3 regions of the Lysinibacillus capsici genome follow, and region 1 is predicted to be linked to each of the others. Evidence: riboswitches for the same ligand, from Rfam matches in the RefSeq annotation. Region 1 holds a riboswitch; each other region holds the start of a gene.
What was found. A riboswitch is a leader RNA that binds a small molecule or an ion and turns the genes downstream of it on or off. The one in region 1 is predicted to bind S-adenosylmethionine.
Positions count from the first base shown of each region.

Region 2: another riboswitch for S-adenosylmethionine. It lies ahead of LCP48_RS18555 (methionine ABC transporter ATP-binding protein); the one in region 1 lies ahead of LCP48_RS08480 (YezD family protein).
Region 3: another riboswitch for S-adenosylmethionine. It lies ahead of metA (homoserine O-acetyltransferase MetA); the one in region 1 lies ahead of LCP48_RS08480 (YezD family protein).

Region 1 covers NZ_CP084108.1:1,779,744-1,790,383, forward strand. The annotation lists gene LCP48_RS08450 (hypothetical protein) at 1-224, opposite strand, end outside; gene LCP48_RS08455 (DMT family transporter) at 361-1,260, opposite strand; gene LCP48_RS08460 (LysR family transcriptional regulator) at 1,394-2,275, shown strand; gene LCP48_RS08465 (phosphopantothenoylcysteine decarboxylase domain-containing protein) at 2,347-3,021, shown strand; gene LCP48_RS08470 (TetR/AcrR family transcriptional regulator) at 3,124-3,726, shown strand; gene LCP48_RS08475 (DUF418 domain-containing protein) at 3,710-4,804, shown strand; SAM riboswitch class I at 4,975-5,070, shown strand; gene LCP48_RS08480 (YezD family protein) at 5,141-5,296, shown strand; gene LCP48_RS08485 (flavin reductase family protein) at 5,387-5,872, opposite strand; gene LCP48_RS08490 (VOC family protein) at 6,022-6,807, shown strand; gene LCP48_RS08495 (amphi-Trp domain-containing protein) at 7,339-7,617, opposite strand; gene LCP48_RS08500 (cold-shock protein) at 7,763-7,963, opposite strand; gene LCP48_RS08505 (formate--tetrahydrofolate ligase) at 8,177-9,856, shown strand; gene LCP48_RS08510 (hydantoinase/oxoprolinase family protein) at 10,282-10,640, shown strand, end outside.
Region 2 covers NZ_CP084108.1:3,738,760-3,749,399, reverse strand. The annotation lists gene LCP48_RS18580 (acyl-CoA dehydrogenase family protein) at 1-1,129, shown strand, start outside; gene LCP48_RS18575 (arsenate reductase family protein) at 1,311-1,667, shown strand; gene gcvH (glycine cleavage system protein GcvH) at 1,749-2,129, shown strand; gene LCP48_RS18565 (toprim domain-containing protein) at 2,221-2,562, shown strand; gene LCP48_RS18560 (thioredoxin family protein) at 2,577-2,888, shown strand; SAM riboswitch class I at 2,945-3,048, shown strand; gene LCP48_RS18555 (methionine ABC transporter ATP-binding protein) at 3,131-4,159, shown strand; gene LCP48_RS18550 (methionine ABC transporter permease) at 4,149-4,817, shown strand; gene LCP48_RS18545 (MetQ/NlpA family ABC transporter substrate-binding protein) at 4,886-5,737, shown strand; gene LCP48_RS18540 (response regulator) at 5,944-6,804, shown strand; gene LCP48_RS18535 (HEAT repeat domain-containing protein) at 6,801-7,844, shown strand; gene LCP48_RS18530 (glycosyltransferase family 2 protein) at 7,845-9,266, shown strand; gene LCP48_RS18525 (hypothetical protein) at 9,263-10,640, shown strand, end outside.
Region 3 covers NZ_CP084108.1:2,561,185-2,571,824, reverse strand. The annotation lists gene LCP48_RS12640 (TSUP family transporter) at 1-653, opposite strand, end outside; gene LCP48_RS12635 (TrmB family transcriptional regulator) at 779-1,561, shown strand; gene LCP48_RS12630 (hypothetical protein) at 1,585-1,971, shown strand; gene LCP48_RS12625 (nucleotide excision repair endonuclease) at 2,022-2,393, opposite strand; gene LCP48_RS12620 (hypothetical protein) at 2,759-3,493, shown strand; SAM riboswitch class I at 3,819-3,930, shown strand; gene metA (homoserine O-acetyltransferase MetA) at 4,054-4,989, shown strand; gene LCP48_RS12610 (GerAB/ArcD/ProY family transporter) at 5,029-6,177, opposite strand; gene LCP48_RS12605 (hypothetical protein) at 6,209-6,442, opposite strand; gene LCP48_RS12600 (Ger(x)C family spore germination protein) at 6,447-7,646, opposite strand; gene LCP48_RS12595 (spore germination protein) at 7,672-9,216, opposite strand; gene LCP48_RS12590 (HesB/YadR/YfhF family protein) at 9,404-9,694, opposite strand; gene plsY (glycerol-3-phosphate 1-O-acyltransferase PlsY) at 9,714-10,316, opposite strand.

The DNA of each region.
Region 1 (10,640 bases):
TGTTTGGTTTCCATGAGGAGAACCCTTTGTCCTGTTGGTTTGACAAGGTATTGACGTACATAGCCATTTTCGTGTCTGACCTCAATTTTCGATTTGCTCTTTTTTTCGTCTTCCACTTCACGGTCATCCACATGTCTTATTAAATCCAGTAGGTTTTGTGTTTGAATCGGTTGATTGTCCTTGGTTGGTGAATAATATGACGTATGTAAGGTTTGAATTTGCATGTATGAATCTCCTTTATTTTCGTACCTGTAAAAATTATACTATTTTACATGTAATCGTGCCATAGAAAAGGAAGCTTGAGAAATAACGCTCAGCTTCCTCTTTTATTCATATAACAAAGTGACTCAATACACTATATTATTGTATGACTTTTTCCTGTGCATCCTTTTTCATAAAACGTAATACATGGAAATGCTCTAATTGTGCTACTAAATTCCCTATAAGAATGAAGCTACCACCAATCATTAATTTCATTGTTATGCCTTCTCCGATAAACATCATGGCAAACATAGCGGCAAAAATTGGTTCTAAGGAGAATATAAGACCTGTATGTGTAGCAGAAGTATACTGTTGTGCAACAGTTTGACCAACAAAGCAAAACGCACTACAGATGATGCCAAGCCCTAAAATAGCAATCCAGGATATTGCTGAATTTGGCATTGTTGGTGTTTCGAATAGAAACGTTAACACAAGTGCATAAATACCAGCAAAGCCAAGCTGATAAATTCCATATGAAATGGACTCTACATTTCGTGTGAATGAGCTATTTAAAAGTAAATAAATTGAATAACATAACGCAGCAATTGCTACTAATAAATCACCTTTATGGAAAGTGAATGAGCCGTGTGCTGTTAAGACGGTAATACCAATCATGGTACAAATGATCGCAAAGCTAACTGCTCGTGAAGGTAATTTTTTTTCAATAAAGCTGCTAAAAATCGGCACTAACACGACTGTTAGGCTCAAGATAAAGCCTGCATTTGAAACAGAAGTAGATTGTAAACCAAATAAACTTAACGCGAACACAATGAATAATAAAAATCCTTGAATAGCCGCATATTTTAATGTTTTACCATTTACTTTGATCATCCGTTTGTAAAAAATAAGTCCTGCTACGAAAAATGCGATGATACAACGTAATGCCACCACATTATAAACTGCCAACGTTTCTAGCCCCATGACCATAAAGGTATAAGAGAGCCCCCAAAACATTGTGACAATAACCATCAATACATTTGCTTTTCCTTGGATACTCATTATGTTCACCTACCATCTGTGTACTAAAACAGTTTTATACTAAAAATTACTATATATCTTGTGTTGTGATTAGTAAAACGAATGTTTATAATGAATAGGATTAAAAAAATTCATGTATATAGAGGGATTGCGGATGAGCTTAGTTAAATATGAGATTCTTACAAAGGTGGCAGAGGTGGCAAGCTTTACAAAAGCAGCTGATGCGCTAGGGTTAACACAATCTGCTGTGAGTCATGCCGTGTCGAGTTTAGAAAAAGAGTTTGGCTTTGCGCTCATTCATCGAAGTCGTGTGGGTGTGACATTAACGAGTGAGGGACAAACAATGCTAAGGGCAATGCGTCAGGTTTTGGATGCTCAGGAATTATTGCAACAGGAAGCAGCTCACATTCATGGCGTGACACGGGGTAAGGTTCGAATTGGTGTGATATCGAGTATTTCTTCCAATTGGATGCCAGAAATTGTTCGAATTATGGATAATCAATTTCCAGGGATACAGGTGGAGTTACGAGAGGGAGATTACTATGAAATTGAACAATGGCTTTTAAGTGGTGAAGTAGAAGCAGGATTTTTGAATGGTCAAAAGTCAGCGCAATATCAGTTCACTGAGCTCCAACAAGACCCATTATTATGTATTGTTTCGGATAAAAGTCCATTGTTTGATAAGACAGAAATTGATATCGTAGATTTAGAGGATATGCCATTTATTATGACTTCCTATAAAGGGACAAATGATGTCAAGGTGCTATTAGAGCAATATCATGTCAAGCCGAATATCCGCTTTGAGCTTTCTGAGGAGGTAGGGATTCTTTCCATGATTTCTCATCATTTAGGGATCAGTATTTTACCTCAGTTGGTTATTCAAAATTTACCGCCAACATTGAGAGCGATTCCATTAAAGCAAGGTGGCTACCGAACGATTGGTATTGCCATGAAACACCATGCTTCGCCCGTCACAAAGAAATTTGCAGAGATATTAAGTGCTTGGCTAAAAGAACAAAACAGCTCCCTAAAATAGTGGCTATTGAAGCCTATCCTTACATTACGTTAAAATAGTATTTGTATATATTTCAGAAAATAGGTGAGTGTATGGGGACATTACAGGGCAAAACCGTACTCATTACAAGTGGGGGAACACTTGAAAAATGGGATCGTGTACGAGGTCATACGAATTTATCAAAAGGCACAATGGGGTGTTATTTAGCAGAGGCGGCGCTGGCTACTGGCGCTAACGTAGTATACATGCATGGTTACTTTGCACAGCTCCCAGAAAACCAAAATGATATGACATTGATACAATTTGAAGGCATAGAGGATTTAGGACAAAAGGTGCGTCATGCAGTTCAACAACAACATGTCGATATCGTTATTATGGCGGCTGCGGGCTCTGATTGGGTCATTGACAAAGTATATGATCAATCAGGTAATTTAATGGAGGAAACGGGGAAAATGCCTTCTGACGAACCACCTATTATTCATTTTAAAAAAGCACCAAAAGTATTAGGTCAAATTAAGGGATGGCAACCGAATGTAACGTTAGTAGGCTTTAAGCTCGAAGCAACGAATGATGAGGAATTCTTGTTAGCTCGTGCCAGACTGCGTATGGAAACAGCCAATGCACAATTTATGGTAGCAAATAGCTCTCAGTCTTTATATGGGGGGGATGAACCTCATTGGATTGTACCTGCTGATGGACAGCCTCTTAAAGTAATGGGCAAGCAAAAAACAGCAGAAGCTTTAATGATGTATTTACAAAATCAATAAATGTGAACTGTGTAGAGAAATAGTTCTACGCAGTTTTTTCTTGCCTAAAAGGTTAGCATCCTATAATATTTACTTAACGTTCGGTAAAAAAGGAGGGTAATAATGGGAAATAAAGAACAAACTTTTCGAAAGATTATAGAAATTGCTTATGGGATGTTTGCGGAAAATGGTTTTGAAAAAACAAGCTTAGCAATGATTGCTACAGAGGTCGGTATTTCAAAACCAGCCATTTACTATTATTTTCAATCAAAAGATCAATTAATCGCTTTCATATTTGATGAATTGTATAAAGAAATTCAACATGATGTCGCTGTGGATTATAAAGAGCTTTCTTCCGCTAATTTTAAGGAGGAATTACTTAAGCTAGGCTATCAATCTATTGAGGCACAGGACAAGGACCCTTATTTTAATAAAATATTTAATCAATATGTACTATTAGCGGCTCGCGATGAAAACTATAAAAGACAATTAGTAGAGCTAGAAACCAGCTTTTTAACAAGCTTTGTTACTATCCTACGATATGGCGTACAGCTAGGCGTGTTAGAGGATACTCCCCATATAGAAGCGAAGGCACAGATGCTAGCCCTGGTCTATGATAATATCGGTAATTTCATGTTAACAGGCAACCAATTGAACTATAGGGCTATTTGGAAGGAGGCTGTACATAGCGTTATTCAAGGGGGCAAAGATGACAAAAAGAAATGATGATCGGCGCATTGAAGGTCTTGATTTTGCAAGAGCTCTCGCCATGCTTGGCATGTTCATTGTCAATTTTGGCGTTATAACAGGTTCTACAACGAATGGTTCAACATGGTTAATTGCCTTCCAACATCTTTTCGAGGGACGTGCTTCAGCCGTATTTGTCATGCTAGCAGGAATAGGGACAGCCTTCATGACTCGTCAGGCTAGAGAGAGTAAGGACCCAATCCTTCTTCGTCAAAATCGACTTACTTTGTGGAAGAGGGCGCTTTTGTTATTTACGATAGGGATACTATTATATGCGATCGGCTGGACAGGAGATATATTACATTATTATGGCGTGTATATGTTTGTTGCTGCTTGGTTGATTGCCCAATCCAAGAAAATGATGATCTTCATAATCGGTGCCATCCTTATCCTTTCACAATGGCTCCAAATTCAATTTAATTACCTTGCTGGTTGGCATCCAACATATGTGTTACTAGAGTATCTTGATTTTTGGACACCAGCTGGATTTATAAGAAATTTGATGTTTAATGGCTATCACCCTCTATTCCCCTGGATTTGCTTCTTTCTGATAGGTATGGTGATAGGCACATTAGATTTAACAAATCATACATTAAAAAAAAACTTACTGGTGACAGGTTTATTGCTAGTCATCATGACTGAGACTTGTTCAACGTTATTCATTAAGATGACAACCATTCATTTATTAGATGTAGAGAGTGCATTGTATTTATTTGATACAGGACCGATTCCACCGAATATGATGTATGTCCTATCTAATTCGGCTTCGGCTATTGTCATCATTGTGGGCTCCATCTATCTTGTAGAGACATGTAAAAATAAAGTTATTCAATCTTTCATATTAACAGGACAAATGTCTTTAACGCATTATGTTGGCCATGTTGTTATAGGCATTGGAATACTAATTATTTGCCAAAAGCTGGAGAACCAAACACTTGCTTTTTCCATGCTGTATGCCTGCTGTTATTTTTTAGGATGTGTCTTTGTTTCAGTATGGTGGAGGGCTAAACATCATCGAGGCCCACTTGAATTCATGATGAGGAAATGGAGCTTGTAATAAATTAATGGAGTGCCATCTATTTCTCACTGACTAGGCATAAAATACTTTAGGTATAGGGAGTCTTTTAATCTAAACGACATATTGCATAGTATTCAACTAGGTTTTCTAATATTTTGTATTGACATTCCTATAGCAGAATTATAGAATTATTTTCAAGAAACGCAGTACTCTTATCAAGAGAGGTGGAGGGACTTGGCCCAATGAAGCCTCGGCAACCGAAAAACAGGTGCCAAATCCAACAGATGGTGTCTGAGAGATAGGAGGGGCTATCAATCAGTTTGATGCGTTGGCCTCTTTATGAACAATAAGGATAAAAAAGAAGGGGTGTATCGTATGGCTCAGTCAGTAAAAGTAGATGATAAGAAATTAGAGGCAATTGCGAAGGCGATTCAAAATCTTGAATTTGGTGAAGTGCATATTACGATTCAAGATGGTGTGATTGTGCAAATTAATAGGCTTGAAAAGCAGAGATTTCCGCAGAAAAAATAACCATGATTTCAGTAGAACTTATGTCAAACGGCCACCTATAAGCATGAAGGATTTCCTGTGCTTACAAGTGGCCCTTTTTTTGTGTAAAGGCTAGCTATAAAAGCTTTTTGGTATGGGACCGATATGACGGCGATGATACAGCAAGGGCTCTTTTTGAGCATTTGTAATATCTACGACCTGCCCTATAAAAATGGTATGGTCACCAGCATCGATTTGCTGAAATGTTTTACATTGTAAATTAGCTGCTGTATCATGTAAAATCGGTAGTCCTAAAGAGGAAGTGGACCATGTTGCTTGTGCAAAGCGATCAGGGATTTTACTAGCAAATAGTGTACATAAATGCTCTTGATCACTCGCTAAAATATTGACCACAAAATTTGGCGCAGTCGTGAAATAGGGATGGAGCTGAGATTTTTTATCGAGTGACCACAAAATAAGGAGCGGGTCGATTGAAACAGATGCAAAGGAATTGACGGTTAAGCCAATCGGTTTTGTGTCATAACATGTCGTGACAACTGTTACGCCTGTAGGGTAATTACCTAATGCCAATTTAAAAGCAGCTACTAAATCTGTCATTCAAATCACCTCTTTATGAAATTAGTGAACGGAGTTTGTAGGTAAACGAAACTTTTTTTCATATCCTACTAGTAACTCCTTTTCTTGAGTAAATTTTAAACTAATCAAACATACAGGTAAAGGTAATGGGGAAAGAAAGGGGAATGGCCATGACTTTATATTTTGATCATCTGGTTCATCAAGTGGAATCACCAGAAAATATAAAGGTTTTCTTCAATAAACGAAATGTCCATACAGTGAATGGTGGGCAGCACACGATGTGGGGGACTTATAATACGTTAAGCTACTTTGGCTTAAGCTATATTGAACAAATTGCTATCTATGATCGTGATTTATTTGAGCAAGCGGCACAATACCCATATTCCCTACATTATACGTTTAAACGTGATCAAGAGCGCCAGGGATTTTCTCGAATTGCTCTGCGCACAAAAAATATTGAGGAAGAGGCTCGACGATTGCGAGCATTGGGCTATGAAGTATATGGACCTGATGCATGTAGCAGAACAAGACCAGATGGCACGGTGGTAGAATGGAAGCTACTGCATTTTGGTAAGCCAGATCTGCCAATTGATTTTCCATTTTTGATTGAATGGGCGGAGGAAGATGAAGAACGCTTTGTTCAATTAAAAGCAAGTGGTGCCATTGATGTCAAACAGGCTATAACGATGGAATCCGTCCAATTCTACGTCAAGGACATGCAGGCAACAGTACAGCTGTGGCAAGATGTGTTACAGCTACCAGAGCCTACGCAATATGAGCAGTATATGTCACTACAGCTACCGAATATGCGTTTAGATTTCTATAAGGAAGAGAGTGCGATGACAATGACACTCGGTCATGTCAAAGAGGGACCATTTGGTGTGACATTAAAGGATCCTAAACGAACAAAAGAAACATTAGTTTGCCCTGGTGCTTTTTATTGGATAAATCGATAAGGAGAAAAGGCTGGGCCATAACTAACTGGGACCTTCATTAAGCCGAATAATCTTTAAATTAACAAAACATGATAACTAGAAAAACCGAACTATTCCAAAACACTTCGTGAGCATTTCAGTGGATAGTTCGGTATTTTTGTTGGCTGAAACACTTTTGCCCAGCCACTTTACATAGTGTCGAAAACAAGAACATCCATAGAATTTCTGATGCAGGCTACTTGCTTTCCTGTTAGCGGGCCGCTTCCTCCGCTATCGCTACAATCCACTAACTTTTAGCAAAGGTGTTCACTACTCATTTATCGAGAGGTGTTGTCACTCATCACTTTTCTACTATGAAAAAACAAAAGCCACTTTTTTAGAATGGTTGATTGGAGTGCAGCGTCATTCCTAGGGGATTTAGCGTTACAGAGGAGGCTCTGGAGCGAAAACAATCCTTCACCTTGCTAAAAGGTTTTAGCTAGTGACATGATCTTTATTCAACAGTATGGAAAAATCCACTTCATCTGAGAAGTGGATTTTCGTTGCCAATTGTTATTCGATGGTCATTTTTTTCGGTGTTTCTGTACCTGTATACCAATCAAACTCAATTTCAAATGAATGCTTGTCGCCCTTTTTGGTATAGGAGTATTCGATTTTGAGCTGTTCACTTGGGCTGACAACTGTTGGCTCTGTGCCTTGAACAAAAGTGAATTCACCATTTTCTTTAAGCTTTTTTGCAATCGTTTCCAGTGTTGCCGCAAATTCTGCTACACTTTGTCGTTCTTTATGCTTCAAAATAACTTCAGTCATGGGTTTATTTTGTTTATGCATCGAAATCCCTCCTTACGTATAATTACTTCTATTATAACATGGAGGAGGCATTCAGCTTATAAAACAACACAAAAAGCAGATGAGGAAAACGATGCATTTCCTAATCCGCTGCTAATCTGGAACTACATGGATAGCCCCATTATGCTTATAGTTTTACAACATTTGATGCTTGGGGTCCACGATTGCCTTCCACAACATCAAATGAAACCTTTTGACCTTCTTCAAGTGTACGGAAGCCTTCCTCCTGGATGCCCGTAAAATGAACAAATACATCTTCGCCATCATCACATTCAATAAAGCCATAACCTTTTTCATTATTGAACCACTTTACGATCCCCTGTTGCATAAGCATTCGCCTCCAATGCGCTTGAATGTAAAATAAAGTTAAATAAATGGTGCTCTCATTGTGAAAATGTGAAAAAAATGCATTTTCTCTTAGAACATACAGGAATTGAGCAAAGATGTCAATTGATTGACGAAATGCTTGTATATCTGGCTTTCTTTTTTTTCACAATTAAGACTATAATGGAAATGAACAACATAGAAAGTAGGATGCCAAATGACAACGAAAAATCAACCATTATCAGATTTAGAAATCGCTAGTCAAGCAGTGATCAAACCTATTACGGAAATTGCCAATGCTGCGGGTATTCCAGAGGATGCTCTTGAGCAGTATGGACGCTACAAAGCAAAGATCGACCCATTAAAAATTATTGCTCAGGGTGAGGATGCAAAGGTAGTATTAGTATCAGCTATAAGTCCAACCCCTGCTGGTGAAGGAAAGTCGACTGTGACTGTTGGACTAGCAGATGCCCTTCATCAATTAGATAAGAAGGTGATGGTCGCATTACGTGAACCATCATTAGGTCCAGTCATGGGCGTAAAAGGTGGCGCAACTGGCGGAGGTTACGCACAAGTTATACCAATGGAGGATATTAATTTACATTTTACTGGCGACCTTCATGCGATTACAACAGCTAACAATGCTTTATCCGCATTTATTGATAATCATATCCACCAAGGAAATACACTTAACATTGATCCACGACGCATTATTTGGAAGCGTGTCATGGACTTAAATGATCGTGCCCTTCGTAAAGTAGTGGTGGGATTAGGTGGTCCTGTTCAAGGCATGCCGCGTGAGGACGGCTTTGATATAACGGTTGCCTCTGAAATTATGGCAGTATTCTGTTTAGCAACAAGCATTGAGGATTTACGTGAGCGCATCGCTAGTATTGTGATTGGCTATACTTTCGAGCGTGAGCCTGTCTTTGTGCGTGATTTACAGGTAGAGGGTGCCTTAACACTATTATTAAAAGATGCCTTTAAGCCAAACCTAGTTCAAACATTAGAGGGAACACCTGCTATTATCCATGGTGGTCCATTTGCGAATATTGCCCACGGCTGTAATTCTATTATGGCGACACAAACCGCTCGTAAGCTAGCTGATATTGTGGTGACAGAAGCGGGCTTCGGCTCTGATTTAGGTGCTGAAAAATTCATGAACATTAAAGCTCGTAAGGGAGGCTTTAAACCAAGCGCAGTTGTCATTGTAGCGACAATTCGTGCATTAAAAATGCATGGTGGTGTTCCGAAAACAGCTCTTGTAGGTGAAAATGTGGAAGCACTCCTACAAGGAATTGAAAACTTAGCTAAACATGTAGATACAGTTCGTACATTTGGCGTTGAACCAATTATTGCCTTAAATCGTTTTATCACGGACACAGAGGCTGAACTAGAAGCCGTTCTGAACTGGTGTCAAGAAAATCATGTTCGCATTGCCCGTACGAATGTCTGGGAAGAGGGCGGTAAAGGTGGTCTAGCCTTAGCTGAGCAAGTACTAGCTGTGCTAGAGGAAGAAAACAACTTCTCTCCTTTATATGATGTCACAGAGTCGATTGAAGAAAAGGTACGTACGATTGTGCAAAAGGTGTATGGCGGGAAAGATGTACAATTTACAGACCAAGCCAAAAAACAAATTGCCCAAATCGAAAAATTCGGCTGGGACTCTCTTCCAATTTGTATGGCGAAAACCCAGTATTCTTTATCAGACCAACCAAGTTTACTTGGTCGACCAGAAGGCTTCACCATTACAATTCGTGAAGTGATTCCAAAGCTTGGTGCAGGCTTCTTAGTTTGTCTAACTGGCGATATTATGACAATGCCAGGACTTCCAAAAGCACCAGCTGCTCTACGCATGAATGTCGATAATGAAGGACATGCGGTAGGATTGTTCTAAACGATATTAAAGCTGCCTAACTTAAATGGGCAGCTTTTTTTGATAATTTTGGTAAGTATCGTTCTAGAATCATCAATTGTTTACAATGCAAATATGGTATAAAAGTAAAATTTAGGGTGATTACTTTATCCACCCCTTGAGTAAAAATTCGAAAAAATTAATTTTTTTAAGATTCTAGTGAAAACTAGGATCTTTTTTATGTTCACAAAAATCATGAGAACTTTCCTTATAGAAATGTGTTTGGTATTTTTTATCTATATTTATCTGATATTGGAAAGATAGAGCTGATTTTTACAAGGAAGGACAATTGTCAAATGAATTTTTATTTAAAAAATACATTGAATTTTCTTTTTCTTTTAAATATAATTTATTTAATTCTAATTCGGAACACTGTACCGATAATAGGAACACGGAGGGATGAAGTCTTGAAAATCGCAACAGATATTGGCGGTACTTTTACTGACCTAGTTTTCACAGATGAAAAAGGAAATCTTCATTTTGATAAGGGACATACGACACCTGGTCACTTTGAGGATGGCATATTAAATGTATTAGGACGACATGTAACGGAAGATTCTTTCATTGAATCATTTATTCACGGATCGACGGTTATCATCAATACATTAACGGAAAGAAAAGGGGGCGTAGTTGGGTTAATTACAACAAAGGGTTTCCGTGATGTTATAGAAATTGCTCGTGGAAATCGGCCAGACTTATATAACTTTAAATATAAAAAGCCAGAACCATTTGTAGAGCGTTATTTACGTCAAGAAATCGATGAGCG
Region 2 (10,640 bases), 2.0 Mb from region 1:
TCCTGAAGAAAAGAAAATGGGGATTAAATCATCATCAACTCGTACATTAGTATTGGAAGATGCGGAAGTACCTGTAGAAAATCTATTAGGCGAAATTGGTCGTGGGCATATCATTGCGTTCAATATTTTAAACATTGGTCGTTATAAACTAGGTGTGGGCACAATTGGCGGATCGAAGCGTGCATTGGAGTTAGCTATTCAGTATACAAACCAACGTCAGCAGTTTAAGACAAAGCTTTCTGATTTCAATCTGACAAAAGAAAAATTATCAACAATGGCTTCTCAATTGTATGCTTCTGAATCATTAAACTATCGTACTGTTGGACTATTTGAGGATCGCTTAAGCCAGTTAAGCCTGGAAGAGCAAAAGCAAGGAAAAGTAATTGCAGGTGCGATCGCCGAATATGCGATTGAATGCTCTATTGCCAAAGTATTCGGTTCAGAAACATTAGACTATATTGCTGATGAAGCTGTCCAACTTCATGGCGGTTATGGCTTTATGGCTGAGTATGAGGTAGAGCGTATTTACCGTGATTCTCGTATTAATCGAATTTTTGAAGGTACAAACGAAATTAACCGCATGATTGTACCTGGTACATTTATGAAAAAGGCGCTAAAAGGTGAGCTGCCATTATTACAAGTGGCTCAAAATTTACAGCAAGAGCTGCTTATGCTAATGCCAGAGGAAATCGGTACAGAGCCGTTAGCACAAGAAAAATATTTAGTGAAAAATGCCAAGAAAATTGCTGTCTTAGCTGCAGGCTTAGCAGCCCAACGCTTTGGTGCAAAGCTTGATCAAGAGCAAGAAGTATTGGTAAACATTGCGAATATAGCTAACCAATTATTTGCAATGGAATCAGCTGTCTTACGTACAGAGAAGGCAATTGCTCGTGACGGTGTTGAAAAAGCACATCAAAAATTGCTATACACACAAATTTTCTGCCAAGAAGCATTCGCAGAAATCGAAAAGGAAGCAAAAGACACAATTCTTGCATCAGCAGATGGCGATGCAGCCCGTATGACATTATCTGCACTGCGTAAGCTAACGCGTAATAATCCATACAATCTAATTGTGAAGAAGCGTGAGGCTTCCGTTAAATTAATTGATGCTGAAAAATATATTGTTTAGTGCAAATTTAACCTAGCTATCTGCAAAAGATAGCTAGGTTTTTTTATATGAGATGGATAATCGTAAAAGGAGCGGATAAATTTGCACAACTGGTGGATAAACTTACAATAAAGAGTGAAGTTCACCATTCAAAACAACTATGATGGTATACTACAGAAAAAGACAGAAGAGGAGCATTGTAATGACGATTCAATTTTTCCATTATCCGAAATGTACAACATGTAAAAAGGCACAGAAGTGGTTAAATGAGCATGAGGTTTCCTATGAAGAGGTACATATCGCAGAGCAACCTCCCACTAAAGAAGAATTAACAGCTATTTGGCAGGCTAGCGGACAGCCTTTGAAGAAATTTTTTAATACCTCAGGTATGAAATATCGTGAGCTTGGCTTAAAGGACAAGTTAGCCGAAATGACGGAGGATGAGCAGCTTGAGTTATTAGCTTCAGATGGTATGTTAATTAAACGTCCCATCGTCACAGATGGAAAAAAAGTTACTTTAGGTTTTAAAGAAGTAGATTTTGAGCAAGCTTGGAAATAACCGTATTAAACCTTGTATTTAGAGGAGAAGTATGGCACACTGAAAGTGAATATATTACATATTTATGGAGGGGTTTTTTGCATGAGCACACCTAAAGACTTACGATACTCTGAAGAACATGAATGGGTAAAAGTAGAAGATGGAAAAGTACGTATTGGTATTACTCACTTCGCACAATCTGAATTAGGAGATATCGTATTCGTTGAGCTTCCACAAGTTGGCGACGAAATCAAAACAGATGATCCATTCGGTAGCGTAGAATCAGTAAAAACTGTTTCTGAATTATATGCACCAATCTCAGGTACTGTAGTGGAAGTAAATGCAGATTTAGAAGATAGCCCAGAATTCGTTAATGAATCACCATATGAAAAAGCATGGATGATCGTTGTTGAGCCTGCTGATGCATCAGAAGTTGAGAAACTAATGACAGCAGAGCAATACGAAGAAATGATCGCTGAATAAGACAAGCCATAATCGAAAAACGTCGGCAACTACCGGCGTTTTTTGTTATATAATGACTTATAAGTGGGGATCTCTAAATGGAGGTGGCGTAATGTTCGAGGGAAAATGCTTGATAGTAGAAGGGCGTTCAGATAAGCTACAAATTGAGCCTATTTTGAATGAGAATGTTACAATACTATGTACGAATGGTACAATTGGTGTGCATCAATTAGAAGAACTACTGGATCCCTATGAGGGCTGTGAGCTATTTACTTTTTTTGATGCAGATACTTCTGGGGATAAGCTACGTGCATTAATGGACAGACATTATCCAGAAGCTGAGCATCTGCGCACAATGCCAACATACAAGGAAGTAGAAACGACACCAAGAAAAGTCCTAGCGATGATTTTACTGCGTGCACATTTTTCAATCCATAATGAATATATTTTGTAAGGTTGCGTGAGTAAATGGAAGAATGGTCAACAGAGCAGTGGGAAACGGCTAAACAGTCGGGAGAGAGAACTGCATTTTATTTATATACACCGATGTGTGGAACATGTGCAGTGGCATCTAAAATGATGTCCGTTATTGAACAATTACTGCCACAGCTACAAATTGGGAAAGCAAATATCAACTTTTTGGAACACATTGCCTATGAGCATCAAATTGAAAGTGTTCCATGTCTACTCATCAGTGATGGCGGAAAAGTGACAGAAAAAATTTATGCCTTTCAATCCGTACCATTTTTATATGAATTGTTAAAAAAATCAATTGACTGAACTTTACTAGCGTGGTAAAGTATCAAATATATTACTAAAACATTAAATATATCGAACTCTTATGAAGAGTGGCGGAGGGAAGTGCCCTATGAAGCCCGGCAACCATCACAATGTGAAAAGGTGCCAAATCACTCAAAGATTTTTCTTTGAAAGATGAGAGAACGGTTTAACGTATCATACGTGACCCCTTCTACTTGTCTGTGAGTGAAGGGGTTTTCTATATGAGAAAAGGAGTATTCGCTATGATCCAGCTTCAAAATATTACAAAGAAATACAAAACAGCAAATGGCGAATTAACGGCAGTCAAAGACGTCAACCTTACTATTAATAAAGGTGAAATTTTTGGCATTATCGGCTATAGTGGTGCTGGTAAAAGTACCATGATTCGTTTATTAAACGGTTTAGAGAAACCGACAGCAGGAACAGTAACGGTGAACAATCAAGAATTTTCATCGATAAAAGGGCAAAAGCTTAGAGCGGCTAGACAAAAGGTAAGTATGATTTTCCAGCATTTCAATTTACTTTGGTCGAGAACAGTTGCCGAAAATATTGCATTCCCTCTAGAAATCGCAGGCTTCCCAAAGGCTCAACGTGAAGCACGTGTGAAGGAATTGATTGCCCTTGTAGGCTTAGAAGGGCGCGATAAGGCATATCCATCCCAGCTTTCTGGTGGACAAAAGCAGCGTGTTGGAATTGCACGTGCATTAGCGAATAATCCAGAGGTTTTACTATGTGATGAGGCGACTTCCGCACTCGATCCTGAAACAACGGATGCTATTCTTGATTTACTCGTAGATATAAATGAACGCTTAGGCTTAACGATTGTCCTGATTACCCACGAAATGCATGTCATTCGCAAAATTTGTCATCGTGTAGCGGTGATGGAGGCAGGCGAAATTGTGGAACGTGGTGAGGTATTGCAAGTCTTCCAAGCCCCACAGGCAGCTATTACTAAGAAGTTTGTATCTCAAATTACAGACACTAAGGAAACACAAGATACGGTAGCACAAATTAAAACAAACTATCCAACTGGGCAACTTGTCAAACTTATTTTTGTTGGTGAAAAAACAGAACAGCCTGTCATCTCACATCTTGTGAAACAATTTGATGTAGAAGTAAGTATTGTTCACGGAAATATTTCGCAAACAAAAAATGGTGCATATGGTACATTGATTGTGCAAATTGATGGCTCTCAGACAAACGTCACTGAAGCCCTTCGTTATTTAAATACAGTGGAAGTACAGACGGAGGTGATTGAAAATGCTAACTAATCTCTTTCCGAATGTAGACTGGGAAAATATGTGGCAAGCTACGTATGAAACATTATACATGACAGCTATATCAACGGTTGTGACATTTATTCTTGGGTTAGTCATTGGTATTGTTCTATTTTTAACTAGTCCCAATCAGTTATGGGCAAATAAAATCGTTAACTTTTTAACAGGATCACTCGTAAATATTTTCCGTTCCATTCCATTTATCGTATTAATTATTTTATTAATTCCATTTACGAAATTTTTACTAGGTACAATTCGAGGAGCGAATGCGGCGTTACCTGCATTAATTATCGGTGCAGCACCGTTTTATGCTCGTATGGTATTAATTGCGTTACGTGAAATTGATAAAGGTGTGATTGAAGCAGCTCGTTCAATGGGGGCGAAAACTTCTACAATTATTTGGAAAGTATTGGTTCCTGAATCATTACCAGCCTTGATTTCTGGTATCACTGTAACGGCTGTTGCTCTTGTAGGTTATACTGCGATGGCAGGAATTATTGGTGCAGGGGGTCTTGGTAACTTAGCTTTCTTAGACGGCTTCCAGCGAAATCGCCAAGATGTGACATTAATGGCAACTATTTTGATCTTAGTAGTCGTATTTATTATTCAATGGATTGGTGATTTAATTACCGAGAAAATTGATAAACGCTAGCAAGAAAAAGAGGTTATTTCGGTTCTTACCGCTAACATATTTTAAACAAATAAAAGGGAGTGTCATAAATGAAAAAGTTATTAGCAGGATTATTTTTATCCATACTTGTACTAGCATTAGCAGCTTGCGGTACAGATAAAAAAGAAGATGAAAAATCAGCATCAGGTGATCAAACAGATAGCAAAGAAAATGTAACATTAAAAGTAGGTGCTTCTAATACACCACACGCAGTCATTTTAGATAAAGCAAAACCGATCTTAGCTAAAGAAGGCATTGACCTTGAAATTGAAACGTATACAGATTATGTTCTACCAAACCAAAATTTAGAGTCAAAAGATATTGATGCAAACTATTTCCAGCACATCCCTTATTTAGAGCTACAAATTAAAGACAATGGCTATGATTTCGTCAATGCAGGTGGCGTTCACATTGAACCAATCGGTATTTACTCAAAAAAATATAAAACGTTAGAAGACCTGCCAGAAGGCGCAACAATCTTACTTTCTAACTCAGTATCTGACCATGGTCGTATGCTGTCATTATTAGAGGCTAAAGGCTTAATCAAATTAAAAGAAGGCATTGATAAAACAGCAGCAGAATTAAAGGATATTGAAGAAAATCCTAAAAACTTTAAATTCGATGCAAACACTGCACCAGAAATGCTTGTACAAATGTACGAAAATGATGAAGGCGATGCAGTGCTTATCAATTCTAACTTTGCCATCGATAACGGATTAAACCCAATTGAAGATGCTATTTCTCTTGAAGATAAAGAATCTCCATATGTTAACATTATCGCTGTACGTGCAGGTGATGAAACAAAACCTGAAATTAAAAAATTATTAGAAGTATTAACATCTAAAGAAATCCAAGACTTCATTTTAGAAGAGTGGAAAGGTGCAGTAGTACCGGTAAAATAAGAATCAAATAAAAAGGGTACATAAGTTTAACGACTTATGTACTCTTTTTTATTTGTAGTTAAATTGATGAGAAACTATGTATTTTTTATGACGTCTATTTATGTTTAGATATTGTTTAGTCACATTTATTACTATAGTAATGTTGTTAATATACGAAATAAATGATAGAAAGTAATAATAAGAAAAAACTAGATGGAGTGATTCTAATGAATGATATAAAATTCACCCATGATATCATGCAAGAACATGAAGTAGAACGTTACTTTAAAATATGGCGAGAAAATGTTATTAGATCACGCCTTACCATAACAGCAGTCTTTTTAAAAACAGCTAATTCTACACCACTAAATGATCAAGTTACCTCGTTTTTACAATCAAAAATACGCAAGACAGACTTGCTTTTTCAACTAGCCGATGGGGATCATTGGGGCATCTTCTTTTTACAAAGTAGTGATGTAGAAGCTAGGGCGTTTTTAAAACGAATATTTGCCATCTTAAAAGCAGAACGGAAGTTCCAACAGATTACATTAAAAGCCTCTATAACAGAAATAAGAAATAATAACGTTATTTTTGAAGAGCTGTTAAATAAAAATAAACAGATGTTACTAAGGGATGAGCAATTGATATGGAGTATAGCAGAGGTAAAGGATTACTGTGAGCAACCAACTGAATTAGTGAAAGTTAGTATTATTGAGCAAAATGCAATTTTTAGACAAGTATTAAAGTCAACGCTTAATCAAATAAATATCCCTTATTTTTCTTTAGATGTGAAGGTTTATGATGATGGCTATAGCTTTTTGCAATCGGATGATTATAAATCAGGGCATATGCATCTAATTCTTATGAATGATATTTTACCTCTAAAAAATGGCTTAGAAATATTGCATATCTTACGACATATGCCCAATGAAAAGAAATTTATTATTTATATGATGTCAGAACGCAATTCTGAAGGGGCAGCGCTTAATGCTTATGAAGGCGGTGTTGATGAATATATTGTCAAACCATTTAATTTACGTTTGCTAGAAGCCAAAATTAAAAGAACGTTTGCGAGGTTTTGGCTATGATCAAGCTGACTATTTCGACGCTTTTTACAATAATTTTCTTCTTATTAGTTGTGCTCTTTATCTTTTTAATGTATTTACTTGTTCAGCGACAGCGTGAAAGCTATTTTGAAAAAGTTCGTGACCGTTATTTACAAAATTATTCTCAACTTTGGTATGATTACTTATTCAATAGCGCATTATTTAGTATCGTATTGGTACCTCGAGGAAGTGCCCAAGTAGAAGCTATTGAAAAAATTTTTTCATCCTATTTAAAGAATATAAGGAATGAACAGGTGGAACTAAAAATTAAACAATTCTCCAATCAATATTTAAAAGCATTCTACGAAAAAGATTTATCAAGTAGACGATGGAGTATTCGAATGAATGCCCTCTATCGAATTGCGGACTTACAAATAGAGGAATTGCTAACGAAGTGCCAAGATTTCGAAAAAAATAACAGTACAGATGAAGAACATTTCCAGTTATTAAAAATATACTCCCTTTTCCAACCAGATTTATTTATGGAGAAAATAAAAAATTCCAATGTAAATTACGCTGAAAGTGAATATAGAAGACTATTTGTATTATTAGATGATAATGTATTCATTCGATTTTTCCATGATTTTAATAGTTTGTCAGCCAATATGCAATTTGCTGTTATTGATACTGCTGCTGTAAAAAGAAAGATGGAGTATCTGGATGAATTAAAAAAATTATTAGATCATGATACACCGGAAATTAACATCAGAGCATTAAAAGGGCTTTATGAAATTGGTATTATTGATGAGATTGATCCCTTGATACCTTTTGTGACTTCAGAAATGTGGGAAGCCAGGTTAATGGTTGCTAAAATTTTTAAGCATGTACCGCTAACTTACACTTATAGTTATTTAGAGCAGCTTCTTCAAGATGAGAATTGGTGGGTACGTTCCCAAGCGGCAAAAACGATTGTAGAAGATCGACAAGGTATAGCCAAATTACAGCAATTCATTGAATCCTCAAATGACCAATATGCAATTGAAATGGCCCAGGAAATTGCAGCAAGAAAAGAGGGGAAGTAAATGAAAATAATTGACTATTGCATGATGTTTTTTGGGGGCATCATTTTATTTTATATGCTGTTCGTTATCGTGTCATATTGTACAATGTTCATCATTGCTATGCTAGATTTAAGAAAACGCTATCGTCTCGATCTATCAGAGTATGATGATGCGCATATCGATGCCTTTTATTCAAAACCCGTGTCCTTACTTGTTCCTGCTTACAATGAAGAAGTAGGGGTTGTAGATACAGTTTATTCATTATTGAATTTACGTTATCCTCAAACTGAAATTATCATTATTAACGATGGATCTACAGATCAAACCCTTCAAACGGTCATCGAACATTTTCAAATGAAGCCAATCAATAAAATTGTCCGAACTAACATCCCTACAAAAGACATTAAGCAAATATATGAATCTGAAATCTATAAAAATTGTATTTTAGTTGATAAAGAAAATGGTGGTAAGGCTGATGCACTAAATGTGGGTATTAATGTATCTCAATATCCGTATTTTTGCTCTATTGATGGGGACTCCATTTTAGATGAAAAATCCTTACTGCGGGTGATGAAGCCTATCATTTTATCTGATGGTGAGGTCATTGCAGCAGGAGGTAATATTCGTATTGCAAATGGTGCAAAGATGCAGTTTGGCTCTATTTATGAAACTCAATTACCTAGCAATTACTTAGTAATTATGCAAGTAATCGAATATTTGCGGGCATTTTTAATGGGGCGAATAGCTTTAAGTAAATTCAATTTAGTCCTTATTATTTCAGGAGCATTTAGTGTTTTCTCTAAAAAATGGGCTGTTGAAGCAGGTGGCTATTCAACCAATATTATTGGCGAAGATATGGAACTTGTAGTGAATATTCATCGACTTATAAAAGAAAAAAAGGAAAATAAACGTATTGAATTTGTACCTGACCCAGTTTGCTGGACGGAAGCACCTCAAACATTGGGGGTACTGCGCAATCAACGAAGAAGGTGGCATCAAGGGTTATTTGAAAGTCTATGGAAGCATAAAAAAATGACCTTGAATCCTAGGTATGGCATGATTGGATTTCTTTCGTTCCCGTATTTTTGGTTAGTAGAATGTCTAGGGCCTCTTGTCGAGTTAGGTGGATATATTTATATTGTCATAGCCTTTTTCTTAGGGAAAATTTATTATGAGGTTGCACTCATGCTGCTACTACTATTCGTTATTTATGGTGTTATTTTTTCAATAGCGGCAGTATTGTTTGAATCGTGGAGTATGAATACGTATCCGAAAAAACGAGAGTTGTTCCGCATGATTCTTTTAGCGTTTACAGAAATTTTTTGGTATCGCCCACTAACATTATTCTGGCGCTGTGAGGGATTAGTTCGTTTTGTCTTAAGAAAAAGTGACTGGGGTAATATGAAACGTGTCGGCATTGCTGAAAAGGAGAAAAGTGTATGAAACGAGTCTATATAGGGATTATGGTCGTTCTAGTCCTCATTATAATCCCTATTGCATGGTGGTACTTGGAAGATGAAAAACAGCTAAATGTGGCCATTATAGATAAAACGGTTCCGAATGAATCTTACCGAGAGCACTTAGGGGTGAATTGGTTTTTAAACCATTATAAATATAGATTGAATAATGAACCTTATAAAGTGGAACGCAATTTCTATGGAACCGTTCCAAATGATGAAACTAAAAGCGTTGTAGAAAAGAATTTGCCAAATGATTATAGTGACTATGATGTCATTTATTTGGCAGATACGTACGGAGTTTATAAAGATGATTTACAACAAGCAAAACGTTTAGGTGAGCGTTCTGAAAAAATTGTTGGAGGACTTGAACAAAAAGAATGGCAGGCAATCGTCGAACGCTTAGCCAGCAAAAAGAAGAGTATGTTAATTGCCGAGTATAACACGTTTGCTTCACCAACATCAGGGGAAGTTCGTAAAGAATTACAGGATTATTTAGGAATCACATGGTCTGGCTGGATCGGGCGTTATTTCGATGAGCTTGATTATCATAAAAACTTAGAAATACCGCAATGGGTTATCGATGAACATGGCGATAATTGGTCATATAAAGGTGGAGGCTTTTTACTATTTAACGAAATAACTGAAGAGCTCCTTGTTCTAGAAATGGACAGGCATGTTAAATCTGAAGGTATTCAAGTGCAGTTTACTGAAAATGGGGAAAAATTCTTTCATTCATCTGCAAGGGCGCAATACAATTATTGGTTTGACATTATTACACCCAAATATGCTGAAGATGCTCTAGCAAATTATAAATGGGATTTAACGAAAAAAGGAACAGAACTGTTAAAGGATAATGGCATTCCAGAACAATTTGCAGCAATTGTAGGCCAAGATAAAAGCTACACATCTAGTTATTATTTTGCAGGAGATTTTAATGATATCGCACGGGTACCGAATATTTATAAAATAAAAGGGTTACCTACAATCTATAAATATGCTGAGAAGTATGCGGACAGTTCGTTTTATTGGTCCATTTACATCCCAGTAATGCATAAAATATTTGATTCATTTGAGCACAAAGAGGTTCAGGAAACAGTAAATTATGAAAAATTAAACTATAATGCAAGGATTCAGGGACAATCTTTTGAAGTGCTAAGAGATGGCAAATGGGAACCAATCGTATTTAAGGGTGTCAATATCGGAATGGGGAAACCTGGCGCCTTTCCTGGAGAAGCAGCAATTACAGAAGAGGAATATTATCGATGGTTTAAACAAATAGCAGAAATGAATGCCAATACGATACGAGTCTATACATTACATCCACCTGGCTTTTATAGAGCACTTGCTAAATATAATG
Region 3 (10,640 bases), 780 kb from region 1:
CCACCAATTTGCGCAATGCCCATGACTAGACCATAAACATAATGAATTTGACCTAAGTAAGCAAACATACAAACACCAGCCACATTACTCGCCAAATTTAAAAACTTCGCATTACCAGCCGCCTTTAAAAAATCAAAGCCTACCAGTAAGAAGCTAAAGATTAAAAAGGACCCTGTCCCAGGACCAAGAAATCCATCATAAAAACCAATAGCAAATAATAGCAGCATAAATAAAAACAAATGTTTTTTAGATAGATTTTTTACAGTAGCGACGGCACCCCAATCCTTTTTAAAGATCGTATATACCCCAACAGCCGCCAGCATAACAAGCATTAATGGCTTTAGTAATGCTGGATTGATTAGATGTACAGTCCATGCACCACATAATGATCCGATAAATGCTAGCGGAAAATATTTGAGGACAGAGCGAATGTCCAACTGGCCAGAACGATAGAAAGAAATAGAGGAAGTGAGAGAGCCCATAGCTCCTGCTAGTTTATTCGTGGCAACAGCAGCGGCTGGATTGAGCCCTACAAATAGTAAGGCTGGTAGTGAAATTAAACCGCCCCCTCCCACTACTGAGTCAACAAAAGCCGCCAGAAATCCAAATGAAATTAATAGTATGAGAATATGTACATCGATTTCAAACAACATATGACACCTCTTTAGAATTAGTTACTACTGAAATAGTAACTAATTTTATTTACGCTGTAAACCCTATTTTTTCATTGGCAAATCTTCACAAAGGTAGCCTATAATAAAGATAATGGAGGGATTACATGGAGGAATTAATCACCCAGCTGAAAGAAATGGGTTTTACAGAATATGAAGCGAAGGCCTATACGGCACTTGTTCAGCAAAGTCATGTCAGTGCCTATCAGGTTAGTAAAAATTCTGGCATACCACGTGCAAGAGTGTATGATATTTTAAATATCCTTGTAGAAAAGGGCATCGTGTTAAAAGAAGAGACCGCAGAACAAACGACCTATTCGGCAATGCCTGTGTCTGTGTTCTTACAGCAAATGCAACAGCGCTGGGAGTCCAATTTTACGTCTATAAGCGGGAAACTAGAGAAATTAGAGGAAAAAGTGCAGGAAGCTGAGCCTAAAGTGGTCATGCTGAAGGGCAAGGAACCCATTATCAACTATTGTCAGTCACTTCTAAAGAAGGCGAAGAAAAAAGTGATGCTATCGATGTGGGAAGATATGTATGATGCCTTACGTGAAGATTTGCAAGAGGTGGCGTTGCATGTTCCTGTTCATGGCATTACGTTATATGTAGGAGAGCATCTCGCCTCTATTGACCAGCACAGAGCCACACATTATACAAAAAAAGCGTCGACACCGCATTGGTTTATCTTATCGGTAGATGGTCAGGAAATGATTTATGGTCATTCTCCATCTACCCAAGAGACGGCCTTTATCACCAATGATTCGGTTCATATTTATTTGTTAGAGGATTATATATGGCATGATGTACTCATTAATCGGTTAGTAAAACGGGATGATCAGGAGTTAGAAGACTGGATTGCTAAGGAGCGGAAAGCTTTTTTCTTAGAATAGTCGTATAAGGGAAGGGGAGTAACTTGAAAAAATTCGTGTTGCTAGGTTTAATGAGCTTACTCATGCTAGGAGCCTGTCATGCTACACCACCATCCGAACCACCAACGATTCATGAGCTAACGGTTGTCCCAGATAATGTCCAAAAAAATATTGTTTCTAATGACAGAATACAACTATTACATGAAAAGGATGCTCCATATTACCTTGTTTATTATTCAAAAGGGAATGTATTGGCAAGTATTACAGCTGAGGGAAATAGGCTTATCATCCAGTTAGAAGAAGGCAGCGAGCAAAGGAAAGAGGCTCAGCCCTTTGTTTTTCAAATCACCGTCAAGAATCATGAGCTTGATACCATTGATTTGCGAATAAACGGTCAGAGTACGCCCATTGATCGTATGACCATTATGTGATAAAAGAAACCGAAATCTTTAGATGAGATTTCGGTTTCTTTATGAGATGCCTAATAAAAGACTTTGTCTACGTTATATTTAGAGCGGAAAGTATTAATCGCGTATGTTTCGTAAATTTCACGTTCCATTGGATCTTCTACTTCATAGACTTCAATTTTGAACACTTCATCACGATGGTTTTTCATCGGAGATACATTATCCTGGAAATGTTTTTTAATACGTTGACGAATTTTACGTGCTTTCCCAACAAACAATAGCTCATTCTTGTCATTATAGAATAAGAAAATGCCGCCTTTATCACGTGTGATTTTATGGAAGTCAATAAAACCGAAGTAAGGTGTGATTGGCACATCACCTGGTTTTAAATCTTGTTCACGTTGACGGATTACTAGATCTGGTTTTGGAAATTCAATTTTAATCAAACTATTCACGTTCCTCTCTCTTACTAAAAGTATATGGTAACATAATTACGGCATGTTTACCATAAATTTTAAATGTAGAAACACCCCATATAGCAAGCTTAGTGTACATCAAATGAGCAAGGAACATGCACATGAATCACAAAATATAACATTGCGAACAAGATAAAAATTCAAAAAGAAGATGTGAAGATTGACACTTTTACATTGAATGACATTGAAAAGAGGTTATTCTTAATGGATAGCTTCTTTTTGTTTACTTCTTAGATAAAACAATTGTAACACGCTCATTAAATAGTTATTTTTTAATATTCGGTTGTGGTAAAATATAACTGTATTACCAACTATATTGCGAAGGAAGTGACGTAGTGAATAAACTTAAAATGACGCTTTTTTATAGTCTATCAACTGTTTTGATAGTATATTTTGGTGGGAGTATAATATATGGCTTCATTAAAGAAAAAAAAGAGCAAGACAGAGTTGAATATATTGAATCTCTAAATCCTACAGAATTGTTGGTTTATGAGGTGAAAAAAGCCGAGGAAAATGAAGATTTTATAGGGATGAAAGATTTAATAGAAACATATTACATAAAAGAATCAGAAAAAGATTTAAACATATTCAATAATTCTTTGAAAAGTGAGGATTTTGATTATGTCACACAGCAATATAATACAGCGTTAAATCAAATATACTTCACTGAAAACGATGATAAAACTTACAATTTAAATGAAATTATTAAGAATTTAAACACAAAAGATGCCATGCTTGAAGATGGATTTTCAGAGTACTCGAAAATAATTGAAGAAATTGTAAATAATGATGTTTCTAAAAAATTATTCACAGAAGAGTACAATCAAATCAAAATTGCATATGATAAAAATATGGAAGAATTTACAGCAGAATTAGATAAAGAAATAGAAGAGAAAAAAATCTATGATTTTATGGAAGATAAATTTAATCAACTAACAAATTATGGTGATACATATGTTCCAGAAATACATGATCCGCAAGTAGCTGAACTTGCAGCTAGAGAATTTGGTATCACTGCTGAAAAAGCAAATGCCATTTATACTGAAATAGCAATGAATATGTATAAATAACTTAGGGGGAGTTTCCCTCTTTTTTATTTCTAAATGTTATACACTTCTTTTATTCAGAAGTATAAGATATTGAAGATTACATAGATTTTATAAGTAGTGGAATAAACGAATAGGCAATTGTAATACTCCCATATTAAAACTAGTTAGATTCATACAATATTTCATAATTACGGCATGTTTACCATAAATTTTAAATGTAGAAACACCCCATATAGCAAGCTTAGTGTACATCAAATGAGCAAGGAACATGCACATGAATCACAAAATATTCTATGAATTATTGATATTCTAACTAGTTCGTGTTACAATTCAAGATAATTAAATAATCTTATCAAGAGAAGCTGAGGGATTTGGCCCGATGACGCTTCAGCAACCTCTAACAATTGTTAGAAAGGTGCTAATTCCAGCAAAGGATTTTTTCCTTTGAGAGATAAGAGTGGACGTGAAAAAAATCCTTCTCATTCTATCTCGTATGGAATGAGGAGGATTTTTTAATTTCGTTGCATCCTACGCAAGCAAGGTTTGCTAAAAGAGAGTGATTAGAGAGAGGGGAAAGCAAGATGCCAATTAATATTCCGAAAAATTTACCAGCTGGAGAACATTTACGTGAGGAAAAAATCTTCGTCATGGAAGAAGATCGTGCGAAAACACAGCAAATCCGTCCATTAAATATATTAATATTAAATTTAATGCCTGAAAAAGAAAAAACAGAGCTCCAATTATTACGTTTATTGGGGAATACACCATTACAAGTGAATATTACCTTTTTGAATACAGCCACACACGAGTCTAAAAATGTGAGTAAATCCCATTTGCAGCTTTTTTACACAACGTTCAATCAGATTCGACACCGCCGCTATGATGGTATGATTATAACTGGTGCGCCAGTAGAAAAAATGGCTTTTGAAGAGGTCAACTATTGGCAGGAAATTTCAGAAATTATGGATTGGTCTAAAAAGAATGTGACATCTGTGCTACATATATGTTGGGGGGCACAGGCTGCATTGTATCATCATTATGGCATTGGGAAGGTTGAGCTTTCTGCTAAATGCTCAGGCGTCTATTCCCATGTGATTACAGATTTAACTGTAGATTTGGTACGTGGCTTTAGTGATTTATTTACTGCGCCCCACTCACGCTATACATCTGTTTCGATTGACGAGGTTCGCAATCATCCAGATCTACGATTATTATCCTATTCAGAGGATGCTGGGGTATTTATTGTACAATCAAAAGATAATAAAAATATTATGATTACGGGGCATCTAGAGTATGATGCGACAACGCTAGCCGATGAATACAGTCGCGATGTGGCGAAGGGCATAGATATCGCCGTTCCTGTAAACTACTTCCCGAATGACGATCCGACACAAGTGCCGATGAATACATGGCGTGCCCATACGCATCTATTATTCTCTAACTGGTTGAACTACTATGTTTACCAAGAAACACCATATGAATGGGATTTTGTAGATGAAATCGAATATCATATTTAATTAATAAAAAGTCTAATTTCTTTTTAAGCATAGAAGAAATTAGACTTTTTGATTGTCATTTTCTGTTTCCTGCTGAGGTGTTTCGTTATTTTGAGCTTTGGATTTACGATTTCGAATAACTACCACAATCAGCAAAAGTATGGGTAATAAAATGGTGAAGATAAAGGAAAAGATTGGCCAAATTTCATTATTATAATTTGTAGAATGCACAATATCTGGATGAGCAATTTGAGAAAGTCCAATGACAATTATCCCCATCGGTATAATGAGTGGGCGATGATCCTTGATCTTTAAAATTTGTGCGAGGCCAACAACGGTCGTATAGAAATACATAAATGTACGAATATATATAGACGTAATCCACATAAATGCCATAATGATTTCAATGCGCTGTAAAAAATTACCTATGGATATTCTTTGGGCTAAGGCATAGCTAGGAAATGTCCTTGATGCTGTGTTTTCAGGACCTAATACAAGAATCGATAGGACAATCAACGTAACTAAGACGATTCCGCCAAAGATTGCCCCAATATATAGCCCTTTTTGTGCAGACTGCTGTACATTGACGCCAGTAGGATAGAGCATCAATAATACAATTAATGGAAAGGAAAAGATACTCATAAAACGTGCAATACTATAAAACATAGATGCTTTGGTCGCTTCTAGTAGAGGCTGAATATTCTCAAATGTAATTTGAGGGGTGATACTAAGGACGAAAAAAATAAAAATAAAGATAAACAATGGGAAGAGGATTTCTGCCGAACGGGCAAAGGTCTCAATCCCTAAATAAGCGGCATACATAATAAGGATACTGAACAGTAGGGCAAATGCTAATGTCGGTGTCTCTGGCATAACTTCCGTTTTCATGAAAATACCGATAAAATAGAGTAATTCTCCAGCGGAAAGAAAGGTCATAATCAGGAAACAAATCGCTGTGATTTTACCAAGAAATCGCCCAAGAATTTTTTCATTGGCCTCAATAAAGTTTAGGGATGGTGTTTGATTGGCCAGTGTTAAAAATAATTTTAGGACCAGTAAACTTAGGAGAACACCAATGCTTGCCGCTATCCAAGCATCTTGCTTTGCTGCACCAGTAATACTCGAAGGGATAATTAAAATCGCTGTACCGATAGAATAGAGGAAGGTAACGATCGTAAACTGTCTTGAACTAATTATCTCTTTTTCCATCTAGTTACCCTCCATTTCTCAATCCATCCTTCTATTTTGTGAATGACACAATGTAATCCCTAATCGGTGTGAAGATAAAGGTAATCAAATCTAATGGGCTAGGAATATGGATTTTAAGGGCAATCCCCATATTTAAAGCCGTTCCAATAAGTAGCAAAAAGGAGAATACAATCATGGCTTTTCTATCCTGTTGCTTTTTTAGCTTTGGAATAAAAATAAGCGCAACAATGATTGCAATAATCAAGATAGCTACGGCTAGTACCATCTCATTACTCCTCCTTTGGCTTGTTTAATAATGAATTTTGCATCGTACCTGAACCTTGGGTTGTTACCTTTACATGAACAGCCACTGCTAAATCTGGAAAAATGGAAGTCCAGTCATCCTTGATTTTTTTCCACTGCTTTGGATCTGCCCGATGTAGGGCATCCCCAAATCCAAAAACATCGACTTCATATTGCTGTTGAATTTTCTCTACAGTTTTTTCAATGCGTTCATCAATCCCCTGGGCTGTTTTTTTATTAACGTAATCAATCGATTTATTTTTGGTAAGATCGATAACACATTCGACCTCTCCAACATTCTGCTCTACATTAATATGGACATCGATTTTCGGTTTCCCGTTTTTAAATGACCCTTTCACCTTTGTAGTGGATTGGGTGATTTCAGTAGACAAAGTCCCTTTATTAGGACAGGCGATGATTTCTATCGTACTTTGAATTTTGTCATTAAGAAAACTAATACTTTTGCTTTCGCTCTCAGTCAGTAGCCCTATATATTTATCGCCTTTAAAGACTGCTAAACCTGTATAACGTAATAGCACAGGTGTTTTAACACGTTGCACATTTGTTTGATCTACCCCTAATTTCTTATCGCCATGAACTTCAATAGCAGAAATTAACGCCCCTTTATGCTTATTGCTTAATGTATTGACTAATTCATCAATATTAACAGCTATCGTGGAGCCCCAAGCCTTCTCAGAGACATCAAGAGAATTTAACATTTTATTAGCAGGAACTTTTTCGATGGGTGTTAGTACATTTAATACTTCCTTTGCTGTTGCATCGTGAGACATAATGACGTCGAAATCCTTACGAAATTCATGGTCCCTTACAATTAAATCAAGTGCATCACTCATGCCTTCTTTCGCGAGATCTTCCCCTAATACAACCACTTGAAGGTGGGCAAAATAAGGTTTTCGTGCTGCAATAGTCGTCATTTTGCGAATGGCCTCAAAGATGGTTTCACCTCTCGAATGATAGCTAACGACAGGTGAGCGTTGAGTGGAAGCTTGTCGCACTGAGACTTCACTAGGATCGACAATTTGAACTGTAATTTCATATTCCTCATCTATTTTGTCAATGCCTAGTGCTACCACAATGGCTAATTCATTTAATTCTCGCTTACTCCAGCAACCACTTAACAGTAAAGTGAGGATACATAGTAAGCAAATCCAGTTTAATTTTGCCATATTCTATTCCTCATTTATCCTGAAGTTATTTCCTGCCTTTTACATTTGTATAGTTATGTCCTCTAACAATATTTTTTTGATTGACTAAACGAGGTCGTGTAAGTAATTTTCTACGCGGGAACAGCACAAATGCATCCTTCTGATCCTGTAATACCAACGGTGCGAATGGGCTTAAATAAGGTACACCAAATGAACGAATGCTACATAGATGAAGAGTAATTAGCATAATGCCAAACATTACACCGAATAAACCAAACATAGCAGCTAAGATCATTAATGGGAAACGTAGTACACGAATCGTATTCGATAAGCCATAGGCAGGGAATAGAAAGCTACAAATCGCTGTTAAGGCTACAATAATTACCATTACAGCGGATACGACGCCTGCATCAACTGCTGCCTGTCCAATAACTAAAGTACCTACAATGGATACCGCAGGACCGATTGTTCGAGGCATACGAAGTCCAGCTTCCCTTAAGACCTCAAAGGCAACCTCCATAATAAGCGCTTCTACTACTGCAGGAAAGGGTACGCCTTCCCTTTGTGAAGCAATGCTAATTAACATGGGTGTCGGTAGCATTTCCTGATGAAAGGTAGTAATCGCCACATACAAGGATGGTGCTACTAATGCTAGACTGATACCAAAGAAACGCAAGATACGTACAAGTGAGCTAATCATCCAATGCTGATAATAATCTTCTGCTGATTGTAAAAAGGATGTAAATAGCGCTGGAACGACTAAGACGAAAGGTGTGCCATCAACTAGAATCGCCACTTTGCCATCTAATAATTCACCTGCGATGACATCAGGACGTTCAGAGTTGTAGACGGTTGGAAACATAGAGTTTTTTGAGTCTTGAATAAAATCCTCAATATAGCCACTTTCCAGAATGCCATCAATATTAATACGATCTAATCGAGCCAATACCTCTGCGACGATTTTGTCACTGGCGATGCCATTTATATACATCACTGCTACATCTGTTTGTGTCACATCTCCGATAACGCGTGATTTTATCCAGAGATTCGGACTTTTTATTTTGCGACGAATGAGCGCTGTATTCGTACGCAAGGTTTCCGTAAAGGATTCCCTCGGTCCGCGAATTACGGATTCCGTCGATGGCTCTGTGACAGCTCGATCCTTGGCACTTCTAGTACTTGTCACAATCCCTTCGGCAAAGCCATCTAATAAAATAACCGTTTCACCATTGAGAATGGCATTGTAGAGTGTTGTGAAATGCTCAATATTCGTCACATCGCCTACCGTTAAATAGGAATTCCGAACATATTGATTAATGGTTGTTATTTCAATATCTTGTTCTTCTTCAATATTTGCCATCAGTTTATCGATAACAGAATCAGAAATAGTCGTTTTATCCGATAAGCCATCAATGGAAATAATGGCGAGGCTATGGGGATCAGTTTCTCCAATGGCAATTTCCCGTATGATAATATCATTACTATGCCCTAGTGACTGTTGAATGATTTTTATATTTTTAGATAGGGAAGTATACAATAAATCGTTCGTTGTATGGGATGGGGAGGTATCGGTATGGTTAGACATGGACATGTGTTTTCCTCCTCAATTGGTGGTTCATTACCTTTAGAATGGACAATTTTTTTGAGAGATAAACGAAAGAGATATGAAAAATCTAGCTATTTGTGGCAATATCACATTCCTTGCGACTTTTGTGTGTCTTGTTTTGGAATAAATAAAAAACAGTCTGTCCTTTCATTTATTGAAAGGACAGACTGCTTTATGTACGATAGTCGTATTGTAATTCATCTTTACTTGTATCAACATCAACATGTAAATTGTGATCGTTAAAGAACCAAAGATCTTTCTCATCAATATAATAAATAACACCATCAATTTCTGTCTGCACACCTATGGCAATAGGTTCCTCACGTGTCATGCCTAGTGAAAAGCCTTCATGAAACGGACTTGAGCCACCATAACGTGCATAAAAACGGATTGTATCACCAGGTTCAACTTCCATTTCATGTTTGAACCATTGTAGGGCTTCATCTGTCAATGCAATATTCATTTCAAATGCTCCTCTCTTCCTACAGCCATTTTACCTTTGGTTCGGTGCCGTTTTTAATACGAGCAATATTGGCACGGTGACGATAAATAATAAAGGTAAATAAAAAGGCTACCAAGATGCCTAATGCAAAGTCACCTGTAATAAAATAATAAACGATTGCATAGATAAGCGCTACTAAAGCGGCTATCATTGATGTTAAGCTGACGATTTTTGTGAGTTTTAAGGTCACAATAAAGGTAATAAATAGTAGGACAAAGAGTGGCCAAGAATAGCCTAATAATACACCAGCTGATGTTGCCACAGCTTTCCCACCACGGAAGTTGGCGAAGATCGGGAACATATGACCGATTACGGCGACAAGCCCCAGTAATAAAGGGTGGAGTGTAGTATCAGAGAAAACAGGAAGTGTCACGAGTAAGACAGCGGCAGTCCCTTTTAGGACATCCATCACCGTAACAATAATACCAGCCTTTTTCCCTAATGTTCTAAAAGTATTGGTTGCACCAAGATTACCGCTCCCGTGTTCACGAATATCGGTATTATAAAAAATTTTGCCTATCCATAATCCAGAAGGTATAGAGCCGATTAGATAAGCACATAAAATAATAAGTCCATTGATGATCATAGTTGGACTCCTTTCATTCATAGTCCATCACTTGGTACTAATAGTTTGTAACAAGTATTTTACACTTTTTCTTGCTAATCTACAATGTTATGAAGGAGATTTCATCCGAAGTCTTGAATCAATACAAAAGAGAATCTATTAGCGAGGACTAGGCTTTTAGACATAAATTTGTAGGAAGCACTAAAACCTTTATAAAAATATAGGCAAAATGGCAATTTTGTCAATCGTTCATTCCTTTGGTAGAATAGAAGTCTAACTTTATCCTGTTTAATCACAAGACACGAGGTAGTGTGCTTCTATTTGCAAGCATCACAACTATAT